DNA from 4 places in the Oceanobacillus alkalisoli genome. Region 3 is predicted to be linked to each of the others. Evidence: riboswitches for the same ligand, from Rfam matches in the RefSeq annotation. Region 3 holds a riboswitch; each other region holds the start of a gene.
What was found. Region 3 has a riboswitch for S-adenosylmethionine ahead of L3V42_RS02815 (MetQ/NlpA family ABC transporter substrate-binding protein). Riboswitches for the same ligand answer to the same signal wherever they lie in the genome.

Region 1: it holds a riboswitch for S-adenosylmethionine, as region 3 does, so the genes downstream of both, metK (methionine adenosyltransferase) here and L3V42_RS02815 (MetQ/NlpA family ABC transporter substrate-binding protein) in region 3, are expected to answer to the same signal.
Region 2: it holds a riboswitch for S-adenosylmethionine, as region 3 does, so the genes downstream of both, L3V42_RS08975 (5-methyltetrahydropteroyltriglutamate--homocysteine S-methyltransferase) here and L3V42_RS02815 (MetQ/NlpA family ABC transporter substrate-binding protein) in region 3, are expected to answer to the same signal.
Region 4: it holds a riboswitch for S-adenosylmethionine, as region 3 does, so the genes downstream of both, L3V42_RS11105 (homocysteine S-methyltransferase family protein) here and L3V42_RS02815 (MetQ/NlpA family ABC transporter substrate-binding protein) in region 3, are expected to answer to the same signal.

The regions. Positions count from the first base shown of each region.
Region 1 is NZ_JAKNRA010000007.1:148,030-155,842, forward strand. It holds gene L3V42_RS10825 (ABC transporter ATP-binding protein) at 1-691, opposite strand, end outside; gene L3V42_RS10830 (ABC transporter substrate-binding protein) at 703-1,686, opposite strand; gene pckA (phosphoenolpyruvate carboxykinase (ATP)) at 1,999-3,585, opposite strand; SAM riboswitch class I at 3,916-4,021, shown strand; gene metK (methionine adenosyltransferase) at 4,143-5,342, shown strand; gene L3V42_RS10845 (gamma carbonic anhydrase) at 5,613-6,137, opposite strand; gene L3V42_RS10850 (DUF2600 family protein) at 6,241-6,714, shown strand; partial or broken gene L3V42_RS10855 (DUF1801 domain-containing protein) at 6,766-7,195, shown strand; gene mnmM (tRNA 5-(aminomethyl)-2-thiouridylate-methyltransferase MnmM) at 7,247-7,807, opposite strand.
Region 2 is NZ_JAKNRA010000005.1:84,634-92,446, forward strand. It holds gene L3V42_RS08945 (four-helix bundle copper-binding protein) at 1-12, shown strand, start outside; gene L3V42_RS08950 (GNAT family N-acetyltransferase) at 286-918, shown strand; gene L3V42_RS08955 (hypothetical protein) at 982-1,224, opposite strand; gene L3V42_RS08960 (RNA polymerase sigma factor) at 1,221-1,742, opposite strand; gene L3V42_RS08965 (hypothetical protein) at 1,729-2,100, opposite strand; gene L3V42_RS08970 (Msr family ABC-F type ribosomal protection protein) at 2,478-3,941, opposite strand; gene L3V42_RS08975 (5-methyltetrahydropteroyltriglutamate--homocysteine S-methyltransferase) at 4,328-5,434, opposite strand; SAM riboswitch class I at 5,521-5,624, opposite strand; gene L3V42_RS08980 (MDR family MFS transporter) at 5,683-7,152, opposite strand; gene L3V42_RS08985 (hypothetical protein) at 7,600-7,813, opposite strand, start outside.
Region 3 is NZ_JAKNRA010000001.1:615,629-623,441, forward strand. It holds gene srlE (PTS glucitol/sorbitol transporter subunit IIB) at 74-1,075, opposite strand; gene srlA (PTS glucitol/sorbitol transporter subunit IIC) at 1,091-1,618, opposite strand; gene L3V42_RS02805 (zinc-dependent alcohol dehydrogenase) at 1,810-2,859, opposite strand; gene L3V42_RS02810 (class I fructose-bisphosphate aldolase) at 2,915-3,688, opposite strand; gene L3V42_RS02815 (MetQ/NlpA family ABC transporter substrate-binding protein) at 4,779-5,678, opposite strand; SAM riboswitch class I at 5,796-5,903, opposite strand; partial or broken gene L3V42_RS02820 (IS481 family transposase) at 6,192-6,353, shown strand; gene L3V42_RS02825 (sodium:solute symporter family protein) at 6,491-7,813, opposite strand, start outside.
Region 4 is NZ_JAKNRA010000008.1:35,631-43,443, reverse strand. It holds gene L3V42_RS11115 (DUF3137 domain-containing protein) at 51-1,130, shown strand; gene L3V42_RS11110 (LemA family protein) at 1,148-1,708, shown strand; gene L3V42_RS11105 (homocysteine S-methyltransferase family protein) at 2,605-3,654, opposite strand; SAM riboswitch class I at 3,740-3,841, opposite strand; gene L3V42_RS11100 (GNAT family N-acetyltransferase) at 3,984-4,481, shown strand; SAM riboswitch class I at 4,910-5,014, shown strand; gene L3V42_RS11095 (DUF2292 domain-containing protein) at 5,106-5,270, shown strand; gene L3V42_RS11090 (LLM class flavin-dependent oxidoreductase) at 5,416-6,429, shown strand; gene L3V42_RS11085 (GNAT family N-acetyltransferase) at 6,451-6,969, shown strand; gene L3V42_RS11080 (amidohydrolase) at 6,984-7,813, shown strand, end outside.

The DNA.
Region 1 (7,813 bases), on a different contig from region 3:
TGGGAGATTCTGCCCGTAATTCCGTTGGCACATCATAAATTTTTACGATTCTGCCGGGGTTTGCCTCCATCATGATGATTCGGTCACTCATTGCAATCGCTTCTCCAATGTCGTGGGTTACAAGAATCGTTGTTTTCTCATATTGATTAAGAATTGTTGCAACAAGATCTTCCAATTTCAATTTTGTCTGAAAGTCAAGGGAGGAGAACGGTTCATCCAGCAGGAATATTTCTGGATTGTTCATCAGTGTTCGAACGAGTGCAGCACGTTGTCTCATGCCCCCGGATAATTCAGTCGGGTATTGGTTTTTTACGTTCGATAGTCCAACCTCTTGAAGCAAAACATTTGCCCGATCCTCTATCGCTTCGTCTTCGCGTTTTTGAATTTTTGGTCCAAGTAACACATTCTGTAAAACCGTTTTCCAAGGAAATAGATAATCTTGCTGCAGCATATAGCCGATTTCTTCTTTGCTTTCTTTGATTGGAACCTCGTGAATAAAGATATCTCCAGAGGTATGCTGAAGTAACCGGGCGATAATGGAGAGGATCGTTGACTTACCGCAGCCACTTGGTCCAAGGATGGAAATGAATTCTCCTCGTTCTAACGAAAAGCTAATATCTTCCAGTGCTTTCGTGTAACCATTTTTGGAAAAATAATGATGGCTGATACCGGCAAGTTTTAAAATCGTCATAAATATCCCTCCTATTCATTTATCACTTCTTCTGCAATATCTGTATTTACCAACTCTTCATGGGGAGCATCAATTGGGAGTTCACCAGCTTCATCCATAATCGTTTTTAAATTCTCCCATTCTTCTTCATCTAAATATGGATCATTTGCGAAAGAATCCTGATTTTTATAGCGTTCAATCGATGAGGCGAGAATGTCTTGGTCGGTATCTTCAAAATAAGGGGCAATCACTTCAGCAATCGTTTCGGCATCGTTTTCTTCCACCCATTGCTGAGCGCGATAAATTGCTCGAGTAAACTTCTTCACGGTGTCTTCATTTTCTTCCAGGAAGCTTTCTTGTGTCATAAAGACGGTATATGGGACCTTGCCGGATTCTTCACCGAATGATGTAATAATATGTCCTTGGCCTTCTTGTTCAAAGACACTTGCCGTTGGTTCGAATAATTGCACGAATTCATAGTTGCCAGACTGGAAAGCGCTCGGAATATTGGCGTAATCAATACTTTGATCCAAGATGAGATCATTGTGCGGATCAATGTCATGCTTTTTCAATACAAATTCTCCAACCATCTGTGGCATACCACCAACACGCTGGCCAAGAAATTCTTTCCCTTTCATATCATCCCAGCTGAAATCCGGATAAGCTTCTTTTGCAACAAGGAACGTCCCGTCTGTTTGTGTGAGCTGGGCGAAGTTTACGGCATAGTCACGAGAGTCTTGTGCATAGACATAGATTGATGTTTCCGACCCGACTAGGGCAATATCGGCACCACCGGATAAAAGAGCAGTCATCGTCGTATCCCCACCCCAAGTCGTTTGCAGTTCAACATCCAATCCTTCTTCTTCAAAAAAACCTTGTTCCAGTGCTACATATTGAGGTGCGTAAAAAAGGGAACGTGTAACCTCAGCAAGATTAATTTTTACTGTTTCTGATTGGCAGGCAGTAATGAAAAACAGGAAGCCGAGCAAAAGTAAACCTTTTATTATTATTTTCATATTGTCCGACCCTTTCGCATGATAGTAGGTAGTCAACTACATTCTATGCCTGCGCGGTGGAATTGTGCAGAAGACAATGGGTAGAAGAATAAAAAAACATCCGATTTTTATTAAAAATCGGAAGTTCAGCAAAGTAACTATTAATGAAATTTATTCTGGTGTAACCGTCCAAACTCCCACATCAAAACTTCAGGTCTTTCGAGGAAGGTTAGGTGGGAAGAAACATGGACTAACACGCAGTGGGATTGTAAAGAATTCCCACTGAGTGAAGTTTCACTTTTATATTTATCCTTTTGGGATGAGGATACATTGTTACCCTTTATACACGGGACCTGCTTTTTTGATTGCATCACTCACGTTTTCGAACTTCGCAAAATTCTCATGGAATTTTTTAGCAAGTGCTTTCGCCTCTTGCTCGTAAGCTGCTTTGTCCTCCCATGTATTTTTTGGGATAAGTACTTCATCAGGTACACCTGCTACGTGTACAGGAATCTGTAAGCCGAATACAGCATCGGTTATTGTTTCGATATGGTTTAATTCACCTTCTAGTGCGGCATGGATCATTGCACGTGTATAGGATAGCTTCATCCGATTTCCAACACCGTATGAACCACCAGTCCAGCCTGTATTTACGAGGAATACGTTGGAATTATACTGATCAATTTTTTGGCCAAGCATATCCGCATACTTCGCTGGTGCAAGCGGCAGGAATGGGGAGCCGAAACAAGCGGAAAAGGTTGCTTCCGGTTCTGTCACGCCTCGCTCTGTTCCTGCAAGCTTACTTGTATAACCGCTTAAGAAATGATACATTGCCTGTTCTTTCGTAAGCTTACTGATCGGCGGCAATGTTCCAGATGCGTCAGCTGTTAAGAAAATAATTGTATTCGGATGTCCAGCAACACTTGGAGTGATGATGTTATCAATATTATCCACCGGATAAGCTGCCCGAGTGTTCTCTGTCAGACTCGTGTCATCATAATCCGGTTCACTTGTTACGTTATCGATTACAACGTTCTCAAGGACAGAACCGAAACGAATCGCATTATAAATTTGTGGCTCTTTCTCTTCGGAAAGGTTCACACATTTAGCGTAGCAGCCGCCTTCAATATTAAAGACACCATTTGGACTCCAGCCGTGCTCATCATCGCCAATCAGCCTGCGGTATGGATCAGCGGAAAGTGTTGTTTTTCCAGTTCCTGAAAGGCCGAAGAACAAGGCGACATCCCCTTCTTGACCGACGTTTGCTGAGCAGTGCATCGATAGAATATCTTGCTGTGGCAGCAGGTAGTTCATGACAGAGAAGATCGACTTCTTAATTTCACCAGCATACTCTGTACCGCCAATTAATATAACACGCTTTTTGAAAGAGATGATGATGAATGTCTCGGAATTCGTACCATCTATTTTGGGATCTGCTTTAAAATGCGGAGCGGAAATAACAGTAAACTCTGCCTGATGTGTTTCTAGCTCTTCTTCTGTAGGTGTTATAAATAGTTGCCGGGCAAAAAGATTGTGCCAGGCAAATTCATTAATCACTTGAATTGGCAATCGATATTTTTCATCGGCTCCGGCAAAGCCTTGGAACTGGAATAATTCTTCCTTATCCATTAAGTAATTAACTACCTTTTCGTGTAACTTATCGAAGGAAGCTTCATCGATTGGCCGGTTCACAGCACCCCAATCTACCGTATCTTCCGTAATCTCGTCTTTTACAATAAATTTGTCTTTTGGTGAACGGCCTGTATATTTACCTGTAGTTGCAGTTACTGCCCCTGTTGAAGTTAGAACACCTTCATTCCGGTCTAACACGCTTTCCACCAGACGAGCCACTGAATAGTTTCGCTTTAAATTCCCGTTTTCCAATAGTTGATTTGTCAATGATTTCTCCACCATTTTCATTCTTATTCTCCCGCCTTTTAGAAGGTTTTGTTGAAGGAAGACTGCAAACTTCCTTATCACTTATCTTAAATCTGACATTAGTATAACACATTAAAATGAATAGTCCATACTAATTAAAAAATATTTTAAAGAAATACCGGGTATCTGTTACAGTGTGTTATTCTTTTTGTTGGAAAGCGATTGCAATATGTTGCTGTTTATTTGATTGTAACAAAGAATAAGCGGTATGGAAATAAAACTGGTAAAAAATAATGAAATATGATACGCTATTTTGCAGTAATCGATTATTAAGTAACGAATCCTTTTTAAATAAGGTTATAATAATTTCAATTCTTATTCAGAGCTGGTGGAGGGACAGACCCGGTGAAGCCCAGCAACCTCACAATTTGTGAAAGGTGCTAATCTGTTGCAAGGAATATTCCTTGAACAATAAGAGTGAAAGGCTATTGAATCCTTTCCTCATGATTGCAGGAAGGGATTTTTATTTTCATGCTTTGAATAATGGAACGAATGAAGATTGGGTTCCGTTACATATTACAAAGGAGAGAACAAGCCATATGGCTGCAAATCGTCGTTTATTTACTTCAGAATCTGTAACAGAAGGGCATCCGGATAAAATGTCGGATCAAATATCGGATGCGATATTGGATGACATTTTAAAAGAAGATCCAGATGCTCGTGTAGCATGTGAGACAGTCGTTACGACAGGAATGGTACTTGTCGCAGGGGAAATCTCAACAACAACGTATGTCGACATTCCGCAAATCGTTCGTCAAACAGTGAAGGATATCGGGTATACTCGTGCAAAATATGGATTTGACTATGAAACTTGTGCGGTCATTACTGCGATTGATGAGCAATCATCCGATATTGCTGGCGGAGTTGATAAGGCACTTGAAGCACGAGAAGGAAAAATGGAAGAAGAGATGGAAGCAATCGGTGCAGGAGATCAGGGATTAGTATTCGGTTATGCAACGAAAGAAACAGAGGAATATATGCCGCTTCCGATCAGTCTTTCCCATAAGCTTGCAAGACGCCTTGCAGATGTACGTAAAAATCGGGTATTGGATTATTTGCGCCCAGACGGGAAAACGCAAGTTACTGTTGAATATGATGAATACAATCGACCGGTTCGTGTGGATACAATTGTTGTTTCTACGCAGCATCATGAAGAAGTTACAAATGAGCAGATTGATTCTGATATTCGCGAGCATGTGATTAAACCGGTTATACCGGAAGCGCTTCTGGATGAAGACACAAAATATTTCATTAATCCATCTGGCCGTTTTGTGCTAGGCGGTCCCCAAGGGGATGTCGGATTAACGGGCCGGAAGATTATTGTGGACACGTACGGAGGTTACGCACGCCATGGTGGGGGAGCATTCAGCGGGAAGGACCCGACAAAGGTGGACCGTTCCGGTGCGTATGCAGCTCGTTATGTAGCGAAAAACATCGTAGCGGCCGACCTTGCTGGAAAATGTGAAGTACAGCTTGCCTATGCGATTGGGGTTGCAGAGCCTGTGTCCATCACAATCGATACGTTTGGAACGAGCGAATATCCGGAAGAAGTATTAGTGGAAGCTGTGCGCAAGCTTTTTGACCTGCGACCTGCTGGCTTAATCCAAATGCTTGATTTACGCAACCCGATTTACAAAAACACAGCAGCATACGGGCACTTTGGCAGAACCGATATTATTTTCCCGTGGGAGAAGCTGGATAAGGTAGAGGAACTGCAAGGAATAGTCTGTGCAAAATAAAAAGCACAAAGGCGCTTGCGCCGGACTTGTCTAGTACTAGCAACTTTAGTTAATCACTCCATTTTTATATGGAGTGAAAAAAGAGCTATTCCGTTAAATCGGGATAGCTCTTTTTGTATAAAAAAATTTATCACGCATTAACGTTCTGTAATCCCCCTACCTCTAAACATGAGGAAAGTCCAAAATGTGAAGGTGGGGGATGAAACAGTCCGTAAATCCCTGATTCTGTTCAACTAACATTCAGTGACCTCACTTCATGTTAGTATCACTTTATTTTTCACCTAAATCCGTATGTTCTTTATAGTATTGACCTTTCTCCACGTAGGATTTTCTTACTCGTTCCATTTCTTGATAGTCTGCTTCTGTAAGATCTCTTGCATATTTTGCAGGGTTTCCCATATATAAAGTGTTTGGTGGAACTTTCTTTCCGGGTGGAACTAGACTTCCCGCCGCTACAAATGCATTCTCTCCGATTTCTGCTCCGTCCAGGATAATTGCTCCCATACCGATTAAAGCATTTTTTTTAATGATGGCAGAATGTAAGGTGACTTGGTGGCCAACCGTTACATCATCTTCAATAATAAGCGTATTATCTGGACTTTGATGGAGAACAGTCAAGTCTTGGATGCTGACACGTTTGCCGATTCTTGTCGGTGCAACGTCTCCCCGGATGACGACATGAAACCAAATGCTCGACTCTTCGTCGATCGTAACATCTCCATTTATAACAGCGTTTTTTGCTACGAAGACGGAATCATGAATCTTTGGATACACCCCTTGATAATGATCAATCATACGAACACTCCTATTCCCTTATATTTTTTAAGAGCAATGTTGATAATAATGATAGTATAACAAATGGACGCGAAAACAATGAAATGATGTGGAGGAATAAGGAATGCACGTACCAAATACTGCGACTGGGTTAATACGTGAGGTTTATAACACGTTATTCCCTATCGTTGAGAAAGAACTTAAATGGTGGGAAGAGAAGGCGGCAATGATTCCAGATGAAGAACTTCGGACTCAAGCCCTTTCAAGTATCGCTTCAAAAAAATTCCATTGCCAAGGTGGTGCTGTTTTTGCATTGCTTGCAGGTGAGAAGTGCGAGAAGGATGTTCGCTTTATCATAGCCTACCAGACGATCAGTGATTACTTGGATAATCTTTGTGACCGCAGCACGTCTTTTGATCTGAAAGATTTTCGTATGCTACATGAAGCGATGAAGGATGCACTGCGTCCTGGTGTGGGTTTACGAAATTATTATACTTACTGCGAGGAGCAGGCTGATGGAGGCTATCTTGAAGCATTAGTGCGCACATGCCAGTCGGCATTAGCAAATATCGAAAACTATGAACAAATCCGAGGATAGTGTTTAGAACTCTTTTTTAATAAACTTACAAGTTAAAGGGAGTGTGAATAGATGTATGAATTAAAAATGAAAGAAAATGATCGAGATGTCTTGGAATTTATCGAGTCGGTAGATCATCCGAAGCGGCGGGAAGACGCTTATAAATTACTGGATATTTTCTCCAACGTAACTGGAGGGGAAGCGAAAATGTGGGGGGCCAAGTATTATTGGTTCCGGTTCTTACCATTATAAATACGCATCCGGCCATGAAGGCGACGCACCAATTGTCGGTTTTTCTCCAAGGAAAGCACGACTCAGCCTCTATCTCATGGTGGAGGAAGAGAAGCGGGAAGCATTGCTCGAAAACTTTGGTAAATATAAAGCTGGCAAAGCTTGTATTTGTGTAAACAAGCTTGAAGATATTGATCAAGTTATTTTGGAAGAAATGATAAAAGAAACAGTTGCATTTGTGAGCGAACGCTATAAAATTACAGGTTCTTAATAGAAACAGGTCAGCCCGAGAAGAAATCCGGCTGACCTGTTTTCTATCGATTTATTTCTTTTCAATAGCGAGTACAAATGGCGGATCGTTAATTTGATTAATGAAATCATATTTAAGGACATGGAACTTTTTCTGATCGAGTCCCGTAACATATTCAAGAAGTGCCGTTTTTTCTTCTTTCCCGCCTTCATGACCATGATAGACAACGAGGATGATGAGGCCTTTTTTCTTTAACCTGGCTAATAACTTTTCCACCGCTGGAATAGTCGAACTGCTTGTCGTGATAATCTGTTTATCACTTTTCGGTAAATAACCGAGATTAAAAATCGCTGCACTGATTTCTTCATCATTCTCTAGATAATGATCGACAAGGGCATGGCTATCTTGGATGAGTGTGACATTGGTATGTTCGGATGCCTCAAGTCTTTCCTTAGTGGAAGCAATCGCTTGTTCTTGTATATCGAATGCCAATACTTTTCCTTGTTTACCTGTAAGTTTTGCCAAGACAATCGTATCATTACCATTCCCACAGGTTGCATCAATCGCGAGGTCACCTGGAGATATCGTTTCTTCGAGTAATTCGTGGGCAAAACGCAAGACATTTTTTAACATTGTTCA
Region 2 (7,813 bases), on a different contig from region 3:
AAGATTGCATAATCAAAAAAGCTGGAGACATTAGGTTATCAAGCTATGAAAAAAGAATGGGAAGGGGTCGGAAAATGATTATCCAATGGAAGTAATATTTTTTCACAATGAATGATATATATGGTTCGTTTAAAGATGAGGAAAATATGCCGCAAGCGGATGTACATTGCTATTTTCAGCAATCGGATTATCTTGTTGAGGCAAACAAGCCATTAACGCTCCATAAAAAAAGTAAAAACCCTTTGCATCGACCTGCATAAATCAGAGAACCAATTGCGGAAGGAGATGAACAGAACAACTCGATATCAAATCAACAAGGCTGGAAGAGACGATTTACGTGTCCGTTATCTTACGGCTCCTTCAGAAAAAGACGTCGAAGAGTTTGCTTCTTTCTTTAACCCATTTGCGGCCGCCAAAGGAATTGAGCTCTGCCGCAATGATAAGGTTGCAGCACTTAAAAAGAATGGAAATCTTGTCATCAGCTATGTTCACCATCAAGATAATCGGATACTGGCCAGCCATCTTTATATCATCGACGGCAATCGTTCGACCATGCTGTACTCTTGTTCAGGGCGTTTCGTCGAAGAAGATATCCCGCCGCTGCATATCGGACGCGCAAACCGTTACTTACACTGGAATGATATATTATTTTTTAAACAAGCCGGTTATCAAGTGTATGACTTCCTGGGCCTGTCAATCAATGAAAAAAATGAAGAAGAGCAAAATATAAATAAGTTCAAAAAAGGATTCGGCGGAAGAGAGGAAACCAATTATCAGAGCTTCGTACCCCAGACAAGGAAAGGAATGCTCATTTTATTTCTCTTACGTTTCAAATGGCGTAATCAATTGGAGCTGGTGAGAAGAAGCGGGGCTTTAGTCGGGAAACAAGAGCATATCTTGCATAAAAAACACACGTAAAATAAAATGGGCACCCTCTAACTAGGTGCCCTATTCCATTATTCACCTTAATGCTTCCTACCTTCAAATCAATAGACTCGGTGCTAAACAAATAAGAAAGATGAGAACCGATGGATACAAGACGACTTTTATGATGGAATCTCCTTTGACACGAAGCACATCCAGCGGGTTCTTTGCCGGCGCATGAATCCAATTGGCAAGACGTTCCCACCTACTCCTTTTTAATGGAATATCTGGTGCTCTCACCTGAAACTCATCCAATTTATTTTTAAGCTCATCCGGAAATTCACTTTTACTCTTACTCATTCGCCCACCTCCAACATTTTCCTTAACTTCTTTAACGAAGCATGCAGACGCGATTTCACTGTACCTAAAGGGATGCCAAGAATCTCGGATATTTCCTTTTGAGTTAAATCATGATAGTAGGTTAATAAAATAACAGCCCGTTGTTCAGCTGGTAATTGTTGTATTGCTGCTTGAACGGTCAGTTTCTCTTCTGTCGAGACGTTATCCCTTTGATTTTGAATATATAAGAAGGGCAATAATTTCTTCATCCGATTCCGTTTATTCAACCGGTTGATCATAAGCTGGTAGGCCATCCGAAATAAATAAGTTTTCATACTCGACTTTTTCTCATCAAAGTGTTCTTGGTATTTAGAATAGCGGATAAATGTATCTTGCACAAGATCAAAGCTCATTTGCTCATCTTGACAATATCTATAGACGAATTGGTAGATGGCAGTTTTATAAGTTACAAAAAGTGTTTCTACCGGGTACGGATCTTGCTTCTCCATATGGGAATTGATTTCCTTATTCGAATTCATCGGACCACCGCTCTTTGATTCCTTTAAAGACATATGCAATTCTCGTGACGAACCAAATAAACGTGATTAGAGAAAACACAAAGGTTTGATGAATAAAAAATTGTATCCAAGGGCTATCGATATTATCACCCCGCAACAAAAATACGAACAGGCCTGTTATACATAAAAATGTATAACTAGCAGCGATAATGATGACATAATCCCATCTCGTCCACTGGAAATAAATATCGGATTTCTTAAAGTCAATATTCCCCAATCTGTTTCGGACGACCTTTTTATTCATTGTAGCTATGATTATAACGAAAATCGCCCCTAAAATTGCAGCCACAACACTGCTTATTAACCAGCCTAACGCCATCGATTATCAAACTCCTTTTTCATCCTTTACTTTCTTATACAATAATTAGGATGAAAAGGTTCGATTATTCTTTAATTTTATTAAATGTTTTCCTTGTAATTATGACTTGGACTTGGTGGGCGGCGAAACTATGAGACACATCCGGCTATAAAACCATGAAAGTGGCTCACAGATGAGTTTTATGAGACACGTCCGGCTATAAATCCATGAAAGTGGCTCACAGATGAGTTCTATGAGACACAAGCGGCTATAAATCCATGAAAATGCCTCATAAATGAGCTCTACGAGACACAAACGGTTATAACACCATGGAAAGTGGCTCATAGAAGAGATCTATCGGACAAAAGCGGGATTTGAGTAACATAACTTTAAAGCTCTTATATTGTTAAATTTAACTTCTTACCTTCCAAACGATACTCACAATCCGCCACATGTTGAACAAAGGTCCGGTCATGCGACACAAGAAGAACGGTTCCCTCGTAACCTTTTAAAAACCGCTCCAACGCTTCAATACAAAACACATCCAGAAAGTTCGTCGGCTCATCCAAAATCAATAGATTATACCTGCCTAAAAACAACTGACAGAGCACTAAACGAGTTGCTTCTCCCCCACTCAAATCTCTGATGTTTTTCTTCAAGTCATTACCTGTAAAATTCATAGCATGCAGAACGGAACGGATTTTACTATCTGCGTGATCGCTATGATCTTTCATATAATCGATGACGGTTGCATCTTTCGTAAATTTATAGTCCAGCTGCTCATAAACTCCGAATACAGCTTTCGGAGAGATGGTCAGCCCCTCGCCTTGGTTCATTATATGGCGGAGTAAGGTTGTTTTTCCAGAACCGTTCTTTCCCGTGATTGCAATCGTCTTACCAAGCGGGAATTGAAAGCTCGCTTCTTCAAGTAATGTCTTTCCCCCTGCCTGCAGCTTCAAGCGATCTGCCATGATTGGGAATTTATTATGAAGCTCAAGTGCTTTCGTTTGGTGGAAACGGATGATTTGTTCTTCTTTTGGCGCTTCGATTTCATCCAGTTGTTCGACCCTTTTTTCCAGTGCTTTTGCTGCTCGCTCGACGGATTTTTGGCTTGTGCCTTTTGATTTCGTCTCAAACATTCGATTCGCCTTTGCTTTTGTTTCCTTTTTAGACGTTCGGCTGCTGGCTTCGGTTATCTTCTCTGCCTTCTTCATCTTTTCCTCGGCCGCTTTCAAGAGGCGTGATTTCTCTTTTAGATACTTTTCACGTTCTTCCGCTTGCTGACTTCTTTCCTGTTCTTTTTGCGCGGTATAGTTCGAGTAATTTCCTGTATACTCTTTTACACGACCGTCCTCCACTTCCCAAATCTTGTTCACTAGCTTGTCAAGCACATAACGGTCATGACTTACAAGCACAAGGGCACCATAGTAGTACGTTAATTCATCAATAAAAAACTGAGTTCCGTCTGCATCAAGATGTGTCGTCGGCTCATCCAGCAGTAAGCCTTCGTGATAATCGGAAAAAATTTGTGCCAGCTTCAATCTTGTCTGCTCCCCGCCGCTGAAGTGATCAATTGAAGTCTCCGGAATCGCTAATTTCCCGATCAATTCATAATCAACTTCACTTTGCTCCGGTTCCGACAATTGGTCAAAATAGGCAAAGTCTGCATGACGATGCACCTTGCCACGTGCTGGCTGAATCATTCCAGCAAGCAACTTCAATAACGTACTCTTTCCTGCACCATTTTTCCCGACGATTCCAATCCGATCAAACTGGTGGATTGCTAAACGTTCAATTTCTACTATCGTTTGGTCAAAATAAGTTAACGCTATATTTTCTAATTCAAAACATATTTTTTCCATCTTTGCTACCTCCCGAAATTGTTCTATTTCGTATCGATAGCTAGGATCGATACGAGCTCAAGTTTAGTGCGAGCTCGTATTAAAAGAATAATAACATTTGCATATAATTTTCCTCCTGTACTCCATCTTTCAGTAAAAAACGCACAAAAAAAGAAGGCAGAATAAGCCGCCTTCCTCTTGATAACAAATAACATATAAAAATGAAGATTAATGAAAAGGACAGACTAATCCCATTTACTCTGCTTAAATAAGCAAAGTCTTTGAACGTATTTAGTTACCGGTTCAAAGTTTGGAATCGTAGTCTCATTTTCATTCATTCTCCTTGACATTTAAGATTTATAGTTCCTATAATACATATTTCTATTAGAAAAATCAAATTCCCTTTATTAATCTTCCCAGATTTCCTTGGATAACTCAACGATAAAACGTAATTTCTCCCACTGCTGCTCTTCCGTTAATTTATTCCCGTGGTGGGTTGATGAGAACCCGCATTGGGGACTTAAACAAATCTGCTCCTTTGGAATATATTGTGTTGCTTCCTTAATCCGTGCTTTCAGCTCTTCCTTATCTTCAAGTTCACCTGATTTCGAAGTAACCAAGCCAAGCACCACTTGCGGCCCACCTTTAGGGATATGAGCGAGTGCTTTGAAATCCCCGGAACGCTCGTCATCATATTCCAGGAAGAATCCGTCCACTTTTTCTTTTGCAAGCAAGGTTGGTGCGATTAAATCATAACTACCACCGAACATGTATGTAGACTGGTAATTCCCACGGCATAAGTGCGTTGTAACGGTTAAATCCGCCGGTTTTTCATCTAACACTCCATTAATTACGCGGAGAGCTAAGTCAATGTATTGTTCTCTCGAGTAGCCTTCTTCTGGGAATTCCTTTTCCGGAGAAGAAAGCCCCGCAATATATACGTCATCCAATTGCAAGTAGCGGACTCCCGCATCGTAAAACGCTTGAATCGCATCCCGGTACGCTTGAATAACATCTTTTGCATAATCTTCAATATCAGAGTAAACCGTCTCATCGATCATACCAGGGTGGAACAACTGATTCGGGCTCGGAATTGTTTGTTTTGCGACTGCACGCCCATCGACGATTTGATTAAACACTTTAAAGTCCTCGATAAACGGATGGTTCGGGTTGAATGACACTTTTCCATTATTCCGAATCGTGTACTTTTCCGTTTCTACCCCTTTAAATTTATAACCATGCTCAGGAACATAACCTTCCACGCCATTTAAATGCTCAAGGAAATCAGTGTGCCAGAATCTGCGACGGAATTCTCCATCCGTTACAACCTCTAAACCAACTTCAATCTGCTTATCAACAATTCCGGTAATTTCCTCCGTTTCAATCGCATATAATTCCTCTGCTGAAATCTTGTTATTTTGAAAATCTGCCCTTGCTTGTTTAATCCGTTCTGGTCTTAATAAACTTCCAACATGATCTGCTCTGAATGGCGCTTTCGTAAGTGTTGTCATCATACTGCCCCTTTTCGTTATATTTTTTAACTAAATAAGAAAATCCCCTTCTTTAAAATAAGAAGAGGATTCTAGTATCGTGTCTACTCTTCTTATCTTCAAGCTTATAATGCTACTGGAATTAGCACAGTACATATAAATGTCTGTTGCTGAAGCTTCACAGGGCCAGTCCCTCCACTTCTCTCGATAAGAAAATTTGCTTATTAAGTTATTAGCTATACTCTACATAGCTTTTAGATAATTGTCAACCTTTATTTAATATTCGTTTCCTCAATCGGACGTGCCCGGTAAACAATAAAGGACAAGACGACAGCAACAAGCGTAATGATAAAGATAATAAAGTAGACATGTTCTACCGCAACAACCATCGCTTGACTTAGCGATTGGGCTGACGTTGGGTCCGCAACTCCTGCCAGATAACTTGCCTGTCTGGAGTTCAGAATACTAATAAATACGGAGACTCCAATTGCACCGCTTAATGGCTGCAGCGTAGACATAACAGCCGTACCGTGTGGATATAACCGCTTCGGCAGCTGGTTTAATCCATTCGTTTCAGCTGGCATCATCGTTGCAGATACGCTAAGCATAATGAGCATAAATCCAACGATTATTACCCAAGGCGGCGTATCAGCTGTCATTCGGCTGAACATAAACATCGTCCCGGCAAGCACAATTGTCGCAGGTATCATCATCACCCGAGGACCAACTTTATCGAATAAAGCGCCCATAAATGGGCTCATAATCCCGTTTAAAATACTTCCCGGGAGCAGCAGCATTCCAGCCATTGCTGGTGCAAGAGCCATTGGTCCCTGCATGAACACCGGTAAGATAAGTTCTGAGGCAAACATCGTCATCACAATAATAATGAACATGATTACTGCATGCGTGAACATCGGCAATTTGAACACGCGCAAGTCCATCAACGGTTCTTCCAGCTTAAATTGTCTGATGGCAAAGAGAATGATTCCAATCACCCCAATGATAATTGCAGTTAAAACATCACGTGTTAAAAACCCTGCCTCACTCTCTCCAACCGAGCTGAATCCGTATATTGTTGCACCAAAACCTACCGTTGAAAAGACAATGGAGAGCCAATCGATCTTCGGTTTCGTCACTTCCGATACATTCACCAAATATTTCAAGGCAAAAAGAATCGAAAATACAGCAAATGGGAGGACAGAGATAAATAAAAATCTCCAACCCAAGTAATCAACGATAACTCCCGAAAGTGTTGGTCCGATTGCAGGTGCAAACATAATAACTAACCCAACAATTCCCATGATTTTCCCTCTTTTATGTGGAGGATACACAAGTAAAAAGACGTTGAATATAATCGGCATCAACATTCCAGTACCGACCGCCTGAATCAACCGGCCAGTAAGCAAGACGGAAAATGTCGGCGCGATTGCCGCTATCGTTGTACCAATTGTAAAGACCGTCATCGTCCCAATGAAAAGCTGCCTTGTCGTAAACCATTGCATAAATAATGGAGATACTGGTATAACAATCCCCATCATTAACATAAATCCTGTTGCGACCCACTGTACAGTCGGTAGCGTAATACCGAACTCTGCCATTAACGTCGTGAGCGCAATATTCAACAGTGTCTCATTCAATATCGCGAAAAATGCTCCGATGATCAACGCTGCCATAAGCGGCAATGTTTTGACATTCGGATCTTCTGATAGAAATTCATAATTTTTTTCTTTTGATTTGCTCATTATTTTTACCTCTAATTTTATTTTAATGTATCGTATATCTATGTTTTTCAGTTACTTTTTCACATCAAAAGAATAATAAAATCTGCAAAAAAATTCCTCCTTCAATCGTTTGTTCAAAATAAAAAATCACAAGCAGCTGCCTGTGGTTGAAAGTAAGGGATACATCTTAAATACATGGGGGCCACTAAAACTAAAAAGGAAAGACAGAACAAAGCCGCCTTTCCACCAATGCATCGAATTATCCGTAGGGTTCATTATAAAGTATATAACTATTCCATAACTTGATATAAAATTATGAATAAAGGACAGACGTATCCCAATTACTCCGCAGCACAAACAGAGTCTTTGACCATATTCAATTATTGGTTCAAAGTTAGGAATTGTTGTCTCATTTTTTCAGTAATGCTCCTTCTTCTTGTAAAAATCATTCTTATTATAATCGGTCATTCAGAATGTGTCAAGGTACATTTCCTGCACTTTCTCAAGGTCATCGACAAGTAGGTTCATTTCTTCCTGGCTCAATCGGATAGGCAGTTGATCATACAACGTAATGACGTGGTCTTCTGTATCTTTTTGGTGGTTTTTCAGATAATGATAAAGCCTTTCTAACTGTTTTTCATTTATCGTTGTTTGTGTCGTTAGATGTTTTATTTTTTGTATA
Region 3 (7,813 bases):
GCTCTCTTCTCCTAGCAACCTTTCAGTACGCATATCTATTTTGAAATTATAAAGTTTGATAGTTTTATATTTATTAAGAATAGAGACCAATACTGAATAGATAAGCAATTACTACCGCTAGAGGGGCTGAAATTTGTCTAGCAATTAGAAACGCCGGTGTCCCATATTGAATAGTTTTTGGTTTCGCTTGCATTATAGACATACCAACTGGAAAAAAATCCCCACCTACTTGGGCGTTAATAGCAAATAAAGCTGGCAAGGCAAACTCTGGTGGAATTGATCCCGCTGCAATTTGAGTTCCTACTAGGACACCTACGACTTGGGCAACAGCTGCTCCTGGACCTAGCACAGGAGATAAAAACGGAAAGCTACAGATAATCGAGATAATTAATAATCCCCAAAGTGATGATCCAAGGGGAGTTAGAGCATTTGCAATCCATTCCCCAACACCAGTATACTGTACTGCAGCGACTAAAATACTGACAAACGCCATAAAGGGTATAATTGTTTTTAATAAAAGATCAACAGTCTTTCTACCAGCATCTAAAAACATAGAAACTATCGAGCCTACAGATGACCCGATTTTTGATAATAGATTAAATACGGAATTACCTTTTTCTTCCTCCTGTTTTTCATCCATTTTTTCAAGCTCTATTTCAGATGCCGTTTCCTCCACAGTTCTAATTTCAACATCTACTGGGTCTGCTTCTTTAACGATTTTAATATTTTCTTTTTTAACGCCAGATACATATAAATCTTTTACTATATGATCGGCCAACGGGCCAGAAGGACCAATCGAATATAAATTAATTGTATCTATGCCTTTCTGTGGATAAATGCCACATCTTAATGTGCCACCACAGTTAATAATTGCACAAACAATCTCCTCATCATTCGGTACTTCTTTAAAGCCATTTACTACTTCTGCACCTATAGTATCTGCAATATAGATAGCTAATTCATGAACTCCGCCGCCTGTCATTGATAAAACCTTATTTTTTTTACCCTCACACTTTAAAAACAGTGGTCCTCCCCAACCGCTACTTCCTTTTTCAACCTTAACCATTTTATTCATGATTTACCCCCCCTATTAAACTTGATAATTGTTCCTTTTCGCAATAATAGTAAATACTATTTCTAAAATAATTGCACTTATGAGGCCTACAACTATACCGGTAATAATATAGCGGATAGCTAATGCACCAACAGGCAAACCAAGTTGTTCAATACCTTGGGCCACTCCTAGCCAAACAAACAATTCTGCCGGATTTGCGTGGGGGAATAAGCTTGTTAATGGATGTCCGATTCTGAATAATGCTTCTAACATTCCTGGCTTTGATCTTTCTGGTAGAAATCTACCTAAAGTACCACTAGCTGGACTTCCAAGGAAGAACTGAGCGAATACAGGGAATATAGAATACTTTAATATAGGGTTTTTAGCTAAAAATTGACCCATTTTTTCGATTCGACCCTCACCTACAATATTTACCAAGAATTGAATCAATGTTAACATTCCTATAAGGATAGGAACTATACCTGTAAACATGCCTACAAATGTCTCCCCTACAAATTCAAAAAAACCTACAAACGTTTCCGCAAAATCAACGATAAACGCCACATTTTGACCCCCTCTTTATTATTTTCAATAATAATAGTCAAAAGCCAGATAATATAATATCTTCAATCAAATGCATGGCAACACATTCCTTGGTTGTTTGCTATCTTGCAATTGGGGGACTTATACATAATCCCCCTTCCATTAACTAAGATATAATAATATAACCAATTCCTTAATAACTATTTAGACTCTTATCGTAACAACACACTAACACGGTAACTTCCTTGTGTACTAGCAATTTCGTAAGCTTTTTGAATATCTTCTAAGAGAATATTCGTTTCGACCAGCTTAGAAACATTAACTCTTCCTTCATTTAATAAGCTTGCAGATATATTAAAATCAAGGATATCAGCTCCGTATGTACCTATCAGCTCCATCTTTCTGTAATGAACTAAATTTGAGTCTACATTTAACTTCGGAGCTGGATATCCAGCCGCAAATAATAATAATTTACCGTTTAGATTTTTAACCATTTCAAGGGCCTGATCATTTGCTTTTGTATTTCCAACCGCAAGTATAATAGCATCTGCACCTTCACCATCAGTTAACTCTTTCACCCTCTCTACTGGGTCATGTTCTTTTACATCAATCACATTTAACCCCATCGCCCTTGCTGCTTCAATCTTTTTATCCATCATTTCGGTAACGATGACATCTGCACCATATGCTTTTGCTGTTAGCGCATTCAATACACCCATCGTTCCAGCGCCAATCACAACAACTCGCTCCATAGCAGTAATTCTTAATCTTCTTAAGCCACCAACAACGGTTGCAAGCGGTTCCAAAAAGCCAGCTTCATTAAAAGGTAATTTGGGATTCATTTTAATTACTGCATTTGCGTCTTTAACATCATAGGTTGCAAATCCCAAATGCCCATAATATCCCTCTTTATTTTGGTCTTTAAAAGGGTTTAATACTTCCGTACATTCACTTGTCCTTCCTACTTGACAAGCAGAACACTCTCCACAGTAATCATAAGCAACCGCAACATGATCTCCAATACTTAATTCATTTCTTACATTCTTCCCTTTCTCAACTATGACACCAGAACCCTCATGACCGCCAGCCATTGGATAAGGCTGATGTTCTCTTAATCCCAACCATTGACCAAAATCTGTTGTACAAATATTACAGGTTTCTTGCTTGATTAATACTTGGTTATCACCAACTTTCGGAACTTGTCCTTCATGTACTTCTGCATTTTTCACTCTAGTTAAAACGGCAAATTTTCTTTTTGTCATGATTATAGTTCCTCCCAAATAATATCTTGCTTAAGATAACAAACAGTGTTTAATCTCAAGGTTTATGAATAATATTAGCAAACCTTTCTAATAACTCTTTCGCTTCTTCCGGAGGGCGTTGCCACACATTTCTACCAATCGCCACGCCATTCACCCCTACATCCACAGCTTCATCCACCATTTTAACTAAGTCTTCCGTAGACCCACTCTTACTTCCACCTAGCAAAATAATTGGAACGTTGAAATATTTAACCCAACTTTCTAGTGTCTTCGTGTCTCCAGGATGAGCTACTTTCAAGATATCTGCTCCCAATTCAAAGGCGACCCGATTCGCGTCAGTTAAAACATTTGCACGTTCCTCAGGATCTTCTATAGGCTTTGAAGTAAGTGGTTCAACCAACACAGGCATCTCCCATTTTTCGGCCTCTTCGATAACTGAAGCAATCAATTTAATAGAACGCATTCTTTCAGCAGCAGGGCGATCCCAAAATAGGACGAGTTTCATACAATCGTATCCCCTTCGAACTGCTGTCTCTGGGCTAAACGTTAATTGATGCTCCATTCTTTCATTTTTTACTTCATAACTAAAGACATCGGCATTCAACATACGCCCAGGTGCACCTTTCCCCTGAAATACTTCACTGGCTTGCCTGGCAACTCCGTCATTTAATAATACTGCATCGACACCAGGGGTTTGCAATTCCCTGAGAGTCTTAACCGGATCTTCTAAACCCTCCATACTTCCACCTATCCCGTGATCTACCGGCAATACAAGCGTGTTACCAGTGTCTTTCCTAAAAATCCGGGATAGTCGTAATGATTTTCCCACTTTGTCACCCACTCCTTATGTTATTTTTTTACTAGATACAATCCACTACTTTGTAAATTTAATTTTATATATTAATTAAATTATCTAAATTCGGTTTGTACGTATAATGGATTAATGTTATAATACTAGAGAAGCATTTTTTTGTCAATACTATTTATTTAAAGTTTTTAGTTTATTTCAAAAAACAGACTTAAACGTAGATGAGAATAACTAATCGTAATCCAACTCTATCTATAATAGAGTGTGTCTTTATAAATAGAACATCATTATTCAACCAAATGGATATTCAAGAGGATTAAATGATTTACCAATAAAACATTTTGTCTTGAATGGTATATTGTAAGAACAAAATCATCTAAATTCTGTGTACTATCCTACAAGTGTTCTAGTTGCTTGATGGTTTTCTGTTTTAAGCAAGTAAACAGCATGATAAGAAAATTTCATTTACTAAAACAAAAAAGCCGCCAAGTTATGCTCACTTCCGAAGCACAACCCAACAGCTTTTCCCATTTCAATTACCTCTCCACCTCACACAATAACCCCATCCTCAAAAACATCCCAAACACCCCAACCTTACTCCGGCACCACAATATTCGCTTTCCGCCTTAACAACTGATGCGCCTACACTAATTCCGTCAGATTCCATATGGCTCCGGCAGGGTCTGGCCAGTCATAATTCCAATTATCATATTTAGGAATGACATCGGCAGGCAGCGCAACTACCTCTTTTTTTTCATTGTTACAGCTACAACTTAGCTTCCCGGTGTATGTCCACCGACATTCCCGATAGAGCCTCCTTGATTATTCGCCCGGCTATCTTTCTAGGCTTTTATGCCATAATGTAGAGCTAAAACCACTTTCCCCTTCTTGGATCAGGATTCCCGCCCTATAGACTAACCCTTATCAGATGCAAATAAGCTAGGACAAATGAACACGCTTGTTCACCCATCCTAGCTTAACTATAATTTTTTCACAAGGGCTCTGCATCCTAACACAACGGGGGACTGCTTCCCATAAGAGGTGTAAGATTTAATAGATAAAAAGCCAATACCAATAATCACACGAGATTACTGGTATTGGCTTTTAATAATTAATAATCCCAACTCGGTAAAATAACGCCGTCAAAGTGGTCTAATACGAACTCTGTTACTTCTGGCGAGTAATATAGTTCTACTAACTTTTCTAATACGGGATCATCTTTATTTTCGTCTCGAACAACGAGTTGGTTTACAAATGGGGTGTCTTTAGATTCGGAAAAAATGGCATCTGTCGCTGGATTTAAGCCATTTTCTACCGCAAAGTTACCATTAACAACACCTAAATCAACTTCCGATAAAAGATTTGGGATTTGTGCTGCTTCTAACTCTTTAAACTCAAGATTTCTTTCATTTTCTTCGATGTCTAGAACGGATGCTGTCTCTTTGTTCACATCATCTCCAAGTTTGATTAAGCCCGCTTCTTCAAACATAATTAATGCACGTGCACCGTTTGTTGGGTCATTTGGAATTCCAATGACTCCGCCTTCCGGAACATCATTAATATCTGTAACTTCCTCCGAATAGACACCGATTGGACTTAATGTAGTTGATGCAATTGCCGCTAGATTTGTTCCATGGTCTTCATTAAATTGCTCCATGAATGGCTGATGCTGGTAACTGTTTACATCTAGGTCGCCTTCCGCTAGAGCTGTATTTGGAATAATATAATCCGTGAATACTTTAATTTCGATTTCCAATCCATCTTCTGCAGCCAATTCTTGAATCACTTCAAAGATTTCCTCATGCGGACCAGAAGTTACGCCCACTACTAATTTTTCATCACTTAATTGATTTTCTCTCTCCTCATCAGTTTCTGTCTCCTCACTCGCTTCCACCTCTGCTGTAGCATCTGTTCCAACGTCTGCGTCTGCATCTTCTCCGCTTTCACTTCCACATGCAGCGAGCACGCCAATGACAAGCACTGTAATGAATAACAATAATAACTTTCTCATTTTACTTGCTTCCCCCTATTATTCTATGTTTCCTAACTACGTGGATTGAATAAATGAATTTTCCCAATAAAAAAACCACCTAAGATAGGAGGTTCGCTTAACAGATGTAAATTCTCCCCCTTATCTCGCAAAAAAATACTTGCAGGAATTAGCACCTCTTCATGCCGTGACATGAATGGTTGCTGAGCTTCATCGGGCCAGTCCCTCCGCTACTCTAGATAAGAGATCTTCTATTCAATTTGTAGTTAGATTATATATGATAGTACTGAAGTAACGTTAAATTGTCAATTAATATGGTTCCCACATAACTTTTTTCCTATGCAGATATTGGTGTAGAAAGTAGAATAAAAGCAATGGATAACCGGTTGAATGAATTTCATCATTACCAAAGTCGGCTTTTTCATCACCATATGTAGTTGGGAACGAACCAACTACATATGGTGATGGTGCAGCATTAAATATGTATTATGAAATTCATTAGGTTGTCCTTCTACTAAAAAGGAGGCATATCCAATGGATGAAAAAACGCGGGAAGAAATTGCTTTATTTCGTTATGGTTTGATTGCGCCGCTCTTTAATAAGCAAAGAGAACCAAAAGAGTATTTTCAAGAGCTGGAAGGAACAGTACATCAGGTACCCTATTATGGAGAACGAAAGGTTGCAGCTAAAACGATACAAGAATGACATTTAAATTATCGAAGAAATGGATTCGAGGGGTCATGAAATCTATTCAATGAGAAAACAAGCCCTTGAAAAAATTCAATGACCTGTTTTCCCCCTTTTAAACAGCAACAAGTACGCAAATCCTAAACCTACTTCGCCCGAGCTAATTTCCCTACTTCCAACTCATCTCTTGACGACGGTATAAATATAATGGTCGCGATAAATAAACATAAAAGAATCGAAAACAAGAAAATCCCCAGTAAGCCATAATCGTAAATCGCTTGATAATTCGTCAGTAGACCTATTGAAAGGAATGCTCCCGCAATTAAAGCATAAAGCCCTTTCCTCGATACAGAGGTAAATTTCACTTCAAGTGTCTTTGCCTTTTGCAATAATGTGATAATCGTTAATGTACTAAGATTAACTGACATTCCAATCCAAACAGGATGGATATTATAATAAAATTCATTTGGTGCCCAGCCGCCTAGATGGTACCATGAGATTCCGGACAAAAATCCGAGAATCATAGAACCTATTACAGCTTCTTTTGTTGCTAATCTCCAAAATAAGACTGCTACTACTGGTGCAAATGTTGCAGAATTCCTCATCGTCCAAGCTAAAATATTCCACCATGCAGCTTGTTCCGTCCGGAGCAATCCAAATCCAATCATTAACACAGTTAATAACAATAAGGATCGCTGCGTATACTTGACTAATTGTTCTGGAGTCGCGTGCGGATAAATCGCTTGGCCAACGTCTTTCCCTAAGCTCGTTGCTCCGGAAAATTGGCATGGTGCACCCCAACTCAAAGCACAAGCCCATATTCCAAGGAAAAATAATCCAACGAGCGGCGCAGGGAGAACTTGCATCAAATACTGCGGTAATGCTACTAACCCGAGGGTCGTGTCCGGTATCACAATTGCTGCGGAAATACCGAATAGGACACCAAGCAAAATAAAAGGAATCCCAAAAACGGCTGCCATCTTCAATCCTTTTTGTCCTTCTTCCGGTGTACGACATGATAACGCCATTTGAAAAGCCGCCTGTGCTAAGATGACGTTGACGAGAAATGTACCGAACCATGCCACAATCACTTGTATTCCAGCTCCACCCAACTGAAACATTTCCGGGTTCGTTACCGCAAAAGCGCGCAAACCATCTAAACCAGGATTAATGAAGAATGCTAGGATACCGATTGCGAACATTATAATGAAAACAAAGAAATTCATTGTTTGCGTAAAAGCAATGGACCACATCCCCCCAGCTTTCAAATATAGATACAAAAGGAATGCCGTAAATGCAATCGATAAAGATAAGGTAATTCCTGTAAAGACGTGGACTGCCGAAGCAAAGGCAATCGCTGTTGCGACAGACCACATTGGAAATGCAAAAGCTGTAATTGCTCCACTAATTCCAAGCGCCGCTCTTCCATATCGCTCCCCAATTAAACCAGATACCGTAACGACTAATTT
Region 4 (7,813 bases), on a different contig from region 3:
TAACATCAGACGGTGAAAAATATATGATTAAAATATCAAGGAGGGAATGTATGCTTACCGAAGAGATGCGAGAAGTAAAAAGAAATGCTTATGGACTTGAATTATTTGCGAAAGAAAAAACAGAATTTATTGCTTTTTATGAAAAGCATTTAAAAGAAGAACTAGAGAGTCTGGAAGTTGAACGAAAAAAGTTTATGAAAGGTTTAATTCCTCAAATCATTGCAGCCCCATTCCTATTGCTATTCATTTATTATGTCTTTCGCGATATTACATTATTCATCATACCAGCTGCTCCGATTGCCATTACTGGATGGATAGGTCTTTATTGGATGAGACATAAGAAAAAGTTAGAATCGAGGGCAAAAGTGATTATTGTGCCAAAACTCGTCAAATTTATGAACTCATATTTTACATATGAACCGGATGGCTCATTAACAATTGATGATGTGAATGAAATGCGTATATTTAAACATAGAGCTGACGTTGGATTCGGAGATGATTTAATTAAGGGATATGTGTATGACCGAGATGAAGATGCATATACATATTTGTCATTTAGTGAGATGATCGTTCGGAATGATTATAAAAAACGGCAAAAAGGCAAAGTTATTGAAAAACCATTAGGAATGTTAGCGGCTGGTTTGCTTTTTAAAGTAGAGTTCAATAAAGACTTTGGTCGTTCGTTTACGATGATTAAACCTCGCTGGTTGCTAAAGAAAAGAAAGTATCGAAAAAAGTTAAAAAAATTCGATAAGCAGCATATAATGCAAGAGGTTCTACTGGAAAATCCAATGTTTATGAAGAAGTTTGTTGTTCATTCAACGGATCAGATTGAAGCAAGAGTTATTTTGCAAACCGATACAATGGAAAACTTACTGGAATTCGTGAACTATGTACCTGACACAATCGAACGAAAGCGTGGGAAAAGAAAGAAGGGACGATTCATTCCTTATTTTACATTTTATAATAATCAAGTGTATATACTCATCCATACAGGATCGAATCATTTTATCTTAAACATTATGAAAGAGTTGAACATTGATACGGTGTATGATTATTTCAAGGATATAAATCTAGTATTACGCTTTATAGATGATTTAAATTTAAACTTAAAATTATATAAAAAATAAAAGTGAGGTTATGTTCTATGTATTATGCAATTACGATTGGCATATTAATAGTACTCATAGCGTCTTATACAATTTCAACGTATAACAAAATGAAACACTCAGCGGTTAACGTTGATGAAGCTTTTGGAGGCATTGAAACATATTTGGAAGAGCGTTTTGATATGTTAACAAAAGTAATTTCAACCGCAAAAGAAGAGTCGAAAAGAGAAGTGGAACTTGTAACGAAAGTAACAAATATGAGAAGTGCTTTTTCGCAAGCAGATTCAGTGAATGAAAAAGTTGAAGCGGGGATACAAATTGAAGCAGCAATGCCTAACTTAATGGCAACGATGGAAAATTATCCTGATCCAAAATTTAATGAGGCATTTCGTAAAACACAACAAGCAATCATTGCAATTGAAGATAAATTATCGGCAGCAAGACGCAACTACAACAGTAATGTATCGGTGCATAATAAACGGATTGTTGCATTTCCGGCAATCATTATTGCGAGTATATTCGGATTTAAAGAAAAGAAAATGTTCGAGTCAACAACATATAAACGAAACGATATTGACGTGGATAATATGTGGTCTTAACACATTTAAGCAATGTTAATTCAAATAGAGAAAGGCTAAGTCATATAAAAAAGAATGGTTATGATAGTTTGTAGTCTTATTTTATCATCTCGCTTGTAAGAGCGAGATGATCTGAAATTAAAAATATTGTTCAGCAAATATATGAACAAAATCTTTAATTTGGTTATTTTAAAAAGAATTTAAGCTGAGGAAAATGCTAGAAGATGAACAAAATGGATGCTTTTTGTTGCTATTAAGGTGGGGGATATCTACCAAGGACGCTGGCTGCTGCCAAGTCTGTAATGGATACCGCTACCAAGTTATAATTTCATGCAGGCGCCCATCAAAGATCCGAATTCTTTCGAAAAAAGGGTTCGGATCTCCTACAATTTATTTCCAATATATATTTATCCTAATAAATACCATCCGCTTTCCTTATTTTACTACCTGAATCAGTAAAAACATTCTATTATATTAAGCCTAGATGTTCTCGAAAAGTATGGCCTTTATATTCGGTTCTGTAAATACCCCTTTTTTGCATTGCTAGAACAACTAGTTCAATAAAATCTTCTAAACTACCAGGATTTGGAATTAAAAATTTTTATTTAAGTTGATCTGAATCGGTTGAGTCATAGAATTTATTAAATGGGCAATGGATAATGTAGATGGAATTACCAAAGAAAGAGTTAGCGTGGCCACAGCGATTGAGCTAGATTAAGAAAAATTGAAGAGAGCTCACCCTATCGATTTGTGCTGGCAGCAGCAAATGTATTTTAGCAGGGTGAGCTTTTTTTGTTTAAAGACGATTAAATGAATAGAGAAGTCTTAATCGCTCGTATGCACTATATTCTATTTCATTCGAATAAATTAGATGTTCAGTTTCTCTTCTGGGTACTTATTTAAAATCAGCTATGCTCTTATGCCTTTGTACGATATTCTGTGTTGTGCTTTTTAAGTGTTTCATCATTACCAAATAAGAAGTGTTTCTCCATGTTAGGAGAGAACTTTGAATTCACGGTTTCAACCCCGACAGCCTCTGCAACTTCTCTAAGCATTGCAGGTGAAGCCCCGCAGCATAGGCCGATATAATTTATCCCAATATCTTTTGCTTCTTTTGCCCACTCGGCTAATTCGAAACGGTTATGGTAAAGCGGATCAAGTGCAGTCGGGAAAGTTGTTTCCGTCGGCAATGTGCAGCTACATCCAGCATCAGGCAAATTAAAGAATGTTGGATTTTCTTCTGTCGTACGGTATGGAATTGGCAGAGCGCCCACATAGCCATCTACATTTTTTCGGATGTCCACTAAGTATGAATGCATTGTATCCGGTCCGCGGAAACAGTTCAGACCAACAACTAATGCACCTTCCTGAGAAAGAATCTTACATGATTCATCTGCAGTATATCCATCCCTTAGAATATTCTCTCCAAATAAGGCTAGCGTAATGACTGCAGGTATACCTTGTTTTTGAATTTCTTCCAAGGCAATTAATGCCTCTTCATGATAATAAAATGTTTCACCAACAATGTAGTCAACGCCTTCTTCCTTACACCATTTCACCATTTCTGCAAACATACTTCTCACTTGTTCTTTAGAAGCTGGGTCATTTGGGTCAAAAATATTTGTATTTGAAATATTTCCTGCAACAAGTGCCTCCTCAGTTGGATGTTCTTTGGCTACTTCTTTCGCCAAACGAATGGCACTCCGGTTTAGTGGCTCTAATAAATCTTCTTTACCAATAATGCGAAGTTTTTCTCGGTGACCATTATACGTAAATGCTAAGATTACATCGGACCCGGCATTCATAAAATCTCTATAGGTCTGTTTAAGTGCTTCTGGGTTTTCTAGTGCAACTTCAGGCACAAATGACCCTGCTTGTAAATAGCCCCTCCGCTCCAATTCAAATAAATATCCTTCTCCGACAATAACTGTTCCATCTTTCAACCTTTGTTCTAAAGTACGTTTCATTACTTCTCCTCCTTATTTTTTAAAATAAAATATTAAAAAACCCCTTCTTAAGTAAGAAGAGGTTTAATTACAATTTCGGTTTCTCTTCTTATCTTCAAGCGTAACGCTACTGGAATTGGCACAGTGCTTCAAAAAGTCTGTTGCCGAGGTATCAAAGGGCCAGTCCCTCCACCTCTCTAGATAAGAGAATTACATATTTAATTTTGGTAATTTTTACTCTACATAGATTCCGTGTAAAAGTCAAGGGGGATTTAGGAAATATTTTAAAATTAAAATTGTATTTTGTAATAAGATTGATTACAACAAAATAGAGTAAGGGGAGAAAACGATTGATCATTAGGGGAGTTAAATCACCAGATGCAGAAAAGTTAGCTTATCTTATAAAAGAGGTTGGAAATAGTGCAAAGTACATGCTTTGGGAAGCTGATGAAAGAAGGATTCAAGCAGATAACCAATTAGAGATGATTGAAAGTATGCAAGCCAGTGAAAATTCTACAATACTTGTAGCGGAAATGGATGAAGATTTAGTGGGTTATCTTTTCGCCATAGGTGGAAAAGCCCGAAGAAATAAGCATTCTGTTTATATTGTAATCGGCATATTGCAAGGCAAAAGAGAGCAAGGAATTGGAACGAAATTATTTAAAAAGTTGGACCATTGGGCTAAGCAGCATCATATTCACCGATTAGAGTTAACCGTTGCGACGAAGAATGAAGCCGGATTATCGCTGTATAAGAAGGCTGAATTTGAAATGGAAGGGACAAAAAGACACTCTTTACTCATAGATGATGAATTTGTGGTTGAATATAATATGGCGAAATTATTATAGGCAAGTTCAGGTTTTACTTACTTGAATGAATTTCATAATTACCAAAGTCGGCTTTCCCATCACCGTATGTAGTTGGGAACGAACCAACTCAACTACATATGGTGATGGTGAAGCATTAAATACGTATTATGAAATTCATTAACCTAGAATAAATTTTGTGTAAGATTTCTGTTCATGTTAATGAAAATAAATTACCACTTATATCATAATATATTGTCATAAGTGCTAGTGTTTCTTAGGATAGGTAGCATTAACTTACAACGGATAACTAATAAAGTTCGAATTTCGGTTATGTTTAAAGTATGCTTGACATTGTAAATCCTGAGTGTTACTATAGGAAATATCAGAATAAAAGTAATCTTTTTATAGTGAGTATCGTTTGTTATGTAAAGATCTATAACGTATTCGAATACAATTAAATAAATATTTTCTTATCCAGAGAGGTGGAGGGACTGGCCCTTTGATGCCTCGGCAACAGACTTTTTGAAGCACTGTGCCAATTCCAGCAAGCCGATGTGCTTGGTAGATAAGAAGGGTGATAAGTATAATTAAAACCTCTTCTTATTTGAAAAGAAGGGGTTTTTTAGTTTTAAATTAAAAAATACTCTGGAAAGGGGGGATTATGTGGCAAATGTTAATGATAAAAAAATCGCAGACATCGTAACTGAATTAAAAAAATTAAAATATGGAAACTTAATTATAACCGTTCATGATGATGAGATTACCCAAATAGAAACAACAGAGAAAAAACGTTACCAGCCACAAGGTAAAAAACAGCGAACTTCATGAAGTGAGATATCATTCAGTGGAGCTATTACAGAACGTTAATGAGTGATAAATATGCCGATTAGACAACTAAAGGCAGCCTTCTAATCTACTAGAATAGAAAGCTGTCTTTTTTTAATTAAAAAGTAACAAAAAATGGGGGAAATTAATGAGCTATCAACTTGGAATTCTTGATCAAAGTCCAGTATTTGAAGGAAAGACGGCCACCGATGCATTACAAGACACGATTCAATTGGTGAAAGAGGCAGAAGCATGGGGCTATTCTCGGTTCTGGGTGGCAGAGCATCATCATATGGAGCAAGTAGCTGGTTCATCACCAGAAGTATTAATCTCACATTTGTTGGCACATACAAGTTCAATCCAAATAGGATCAGGTGGAGTGATGTTACAACATTATAGTCCATATAAAGTTGCGGAGAACTTTAATCTGTTAGCAAGCCTTGCTCCTGGAAGAGTAGATCTTGGAATTGGAAAAGCACCTGGAGGATTACCATTATCTACAAGAGCTTTACAACATGGAAATTTAAAGAATGGAAATGACTTTAATGAACGCTTAACCTTTTTAAGGGATTTAATTGACGATTCCATCAAAAATAGTCACCCACTTGCAGGTATTCAGGCTTTACCAAAGCCAGAAAAGAAGCCAGAAATTTATTTGCTTGGAGGAAGTACCGTTAGTGCAACTTTTGCAGCGGATTTAGGGGTTAACTTTGTTTTTGCAGGCTTCTTAAATAGTGATGAGGAATTGCTTCAAGAAACAGTTCGAACCTATAAGGATAATTTTAATGAGGGAAAATGTATTGTCGCTTTAGCAGTCTTAGCAGCACCTACACAACAAGAAGCTGAGGAATTAGCAAAAGACCATAAATTATATATCTTACATCTGCATGATGGGAGGACATTAACCGTTCAATCAAAAGAGCAAGTGCAGGCATATAAAAGTCAGGCAGAAGGCCCATTTGAAGTAGAAGAAAAGGCGGCAGATATTATTGCTGGTACGAAAGAATTTGTGAATGGTGAATTGAACCGACTTCATGAAACGTACAAAATAGACGAATTTATTCTACACACTCCGCTGCGGAAAAAAGAAGAACGTCTACGTTCCTTCCAACTACTAAGTCCATTCCAATTAACGAAGAAGGTTGAATCCACAATATATTAAATAAATTAATTGGGGGTAACGATGGGTAAATTAATAAGCAATCCAATTATAGTAAGTGAGTTGTTTATAGACGAAGCTGAGATTCTTCGTCAAGTTTTAAGCGAAAGTTATCAACAGTATGAGCGTTATTATTCGCCGCAAGGATGGAAGGATTATTCAAGGAAAATTGTCTCATCCGTTGACAGTCCAAATGTAGATAAAATATTGGTAGCCAAACGGAATCAGGAAATTATAGGTAGCTTGCAACTATTTAAGTCATCGGAAAAGGCATATGGAAAGCCGGAACTTGAAATTCAAGCACCAATCATTCGATTATTAGCAGTTCTTCCTCGTGCTAGAGGTTATGGTGTTGGAAAAGCATTATTAGCAACTGCCATCAATGAAGTCAAAACTTCTGGGCAATCTAATATGTATTTGCATACAACTGAGTTTATGGATGGAGCGATCCAACTTTATAAGGGGTTCGGTTTTAGAAGAGATGAGTCAAAGGATTTTGTGAGAGAAGATATTTTATGTAAATGCTATAGACTAGATGTTTAGAGGGGGATAATTGTATGATTCAATCTGATTTACAGGAATATTTAATTTCAATTAGGCGTTATTTACATCAGTACCCTGAGTTATCACTCCAAGAATTTGAAACAACGAAATTTATTCAAAAGCAATTACAGGATACTGGGATTCATGTGAGGAAAACAAGCTTAAAAACCGGAGTATTCGCACAATTACAAGGTAAAAGCCCGGGACCGACAATTGCGCTTCGGGCAGATATCGATGCACTGCCGATTGAGGAACAGACGGGCTTATCTTACGCTTCAAAAGTTAAAGGTGTGATGCATGCTTGTGGCCATGATTTCCACACCGCCGCATTAATCGGAGCAGCTTATCTATTAAAAAAAAATCAAAATAAGCTGAAAGGAAATATTAGATTCATTTTTCAGCCAGCTGAAGAGATAGGTGGTGGAGCAGAGCAGGTGATTGATGACGGGCAACTTGAAGGAGTGGAGGCAATTATTGGGCTTCATAATAAGCCTGAGTTACCAGTTGGAACAATTGGTTTAAAAGCAGGACCGGTGATGGCCTCTGTCGATCGCTTTCGGATTACAGTTAAGGGGAAAGGAAGTCATGCCGCCATTCCGCAGAATGGTAAAGATCCAATCCTTGCATCTTCACAGATGGTTACGGCGCTTCATTCCATTGTAAGCAGAAATATATCCCCATTAGAAAGTGCTGTTGTCAGCGTCACTAGAATAACAGGCGGAACTACGTGGAACGTCATTCCGGGTGAGGTGACTTTGGAAGGAACGACACGAACGTTTAATGATAGAATTCGCGAAGAAATTAAAGGAAGTGTACAAACTATTGTAGAAAATACAGTCCGTGC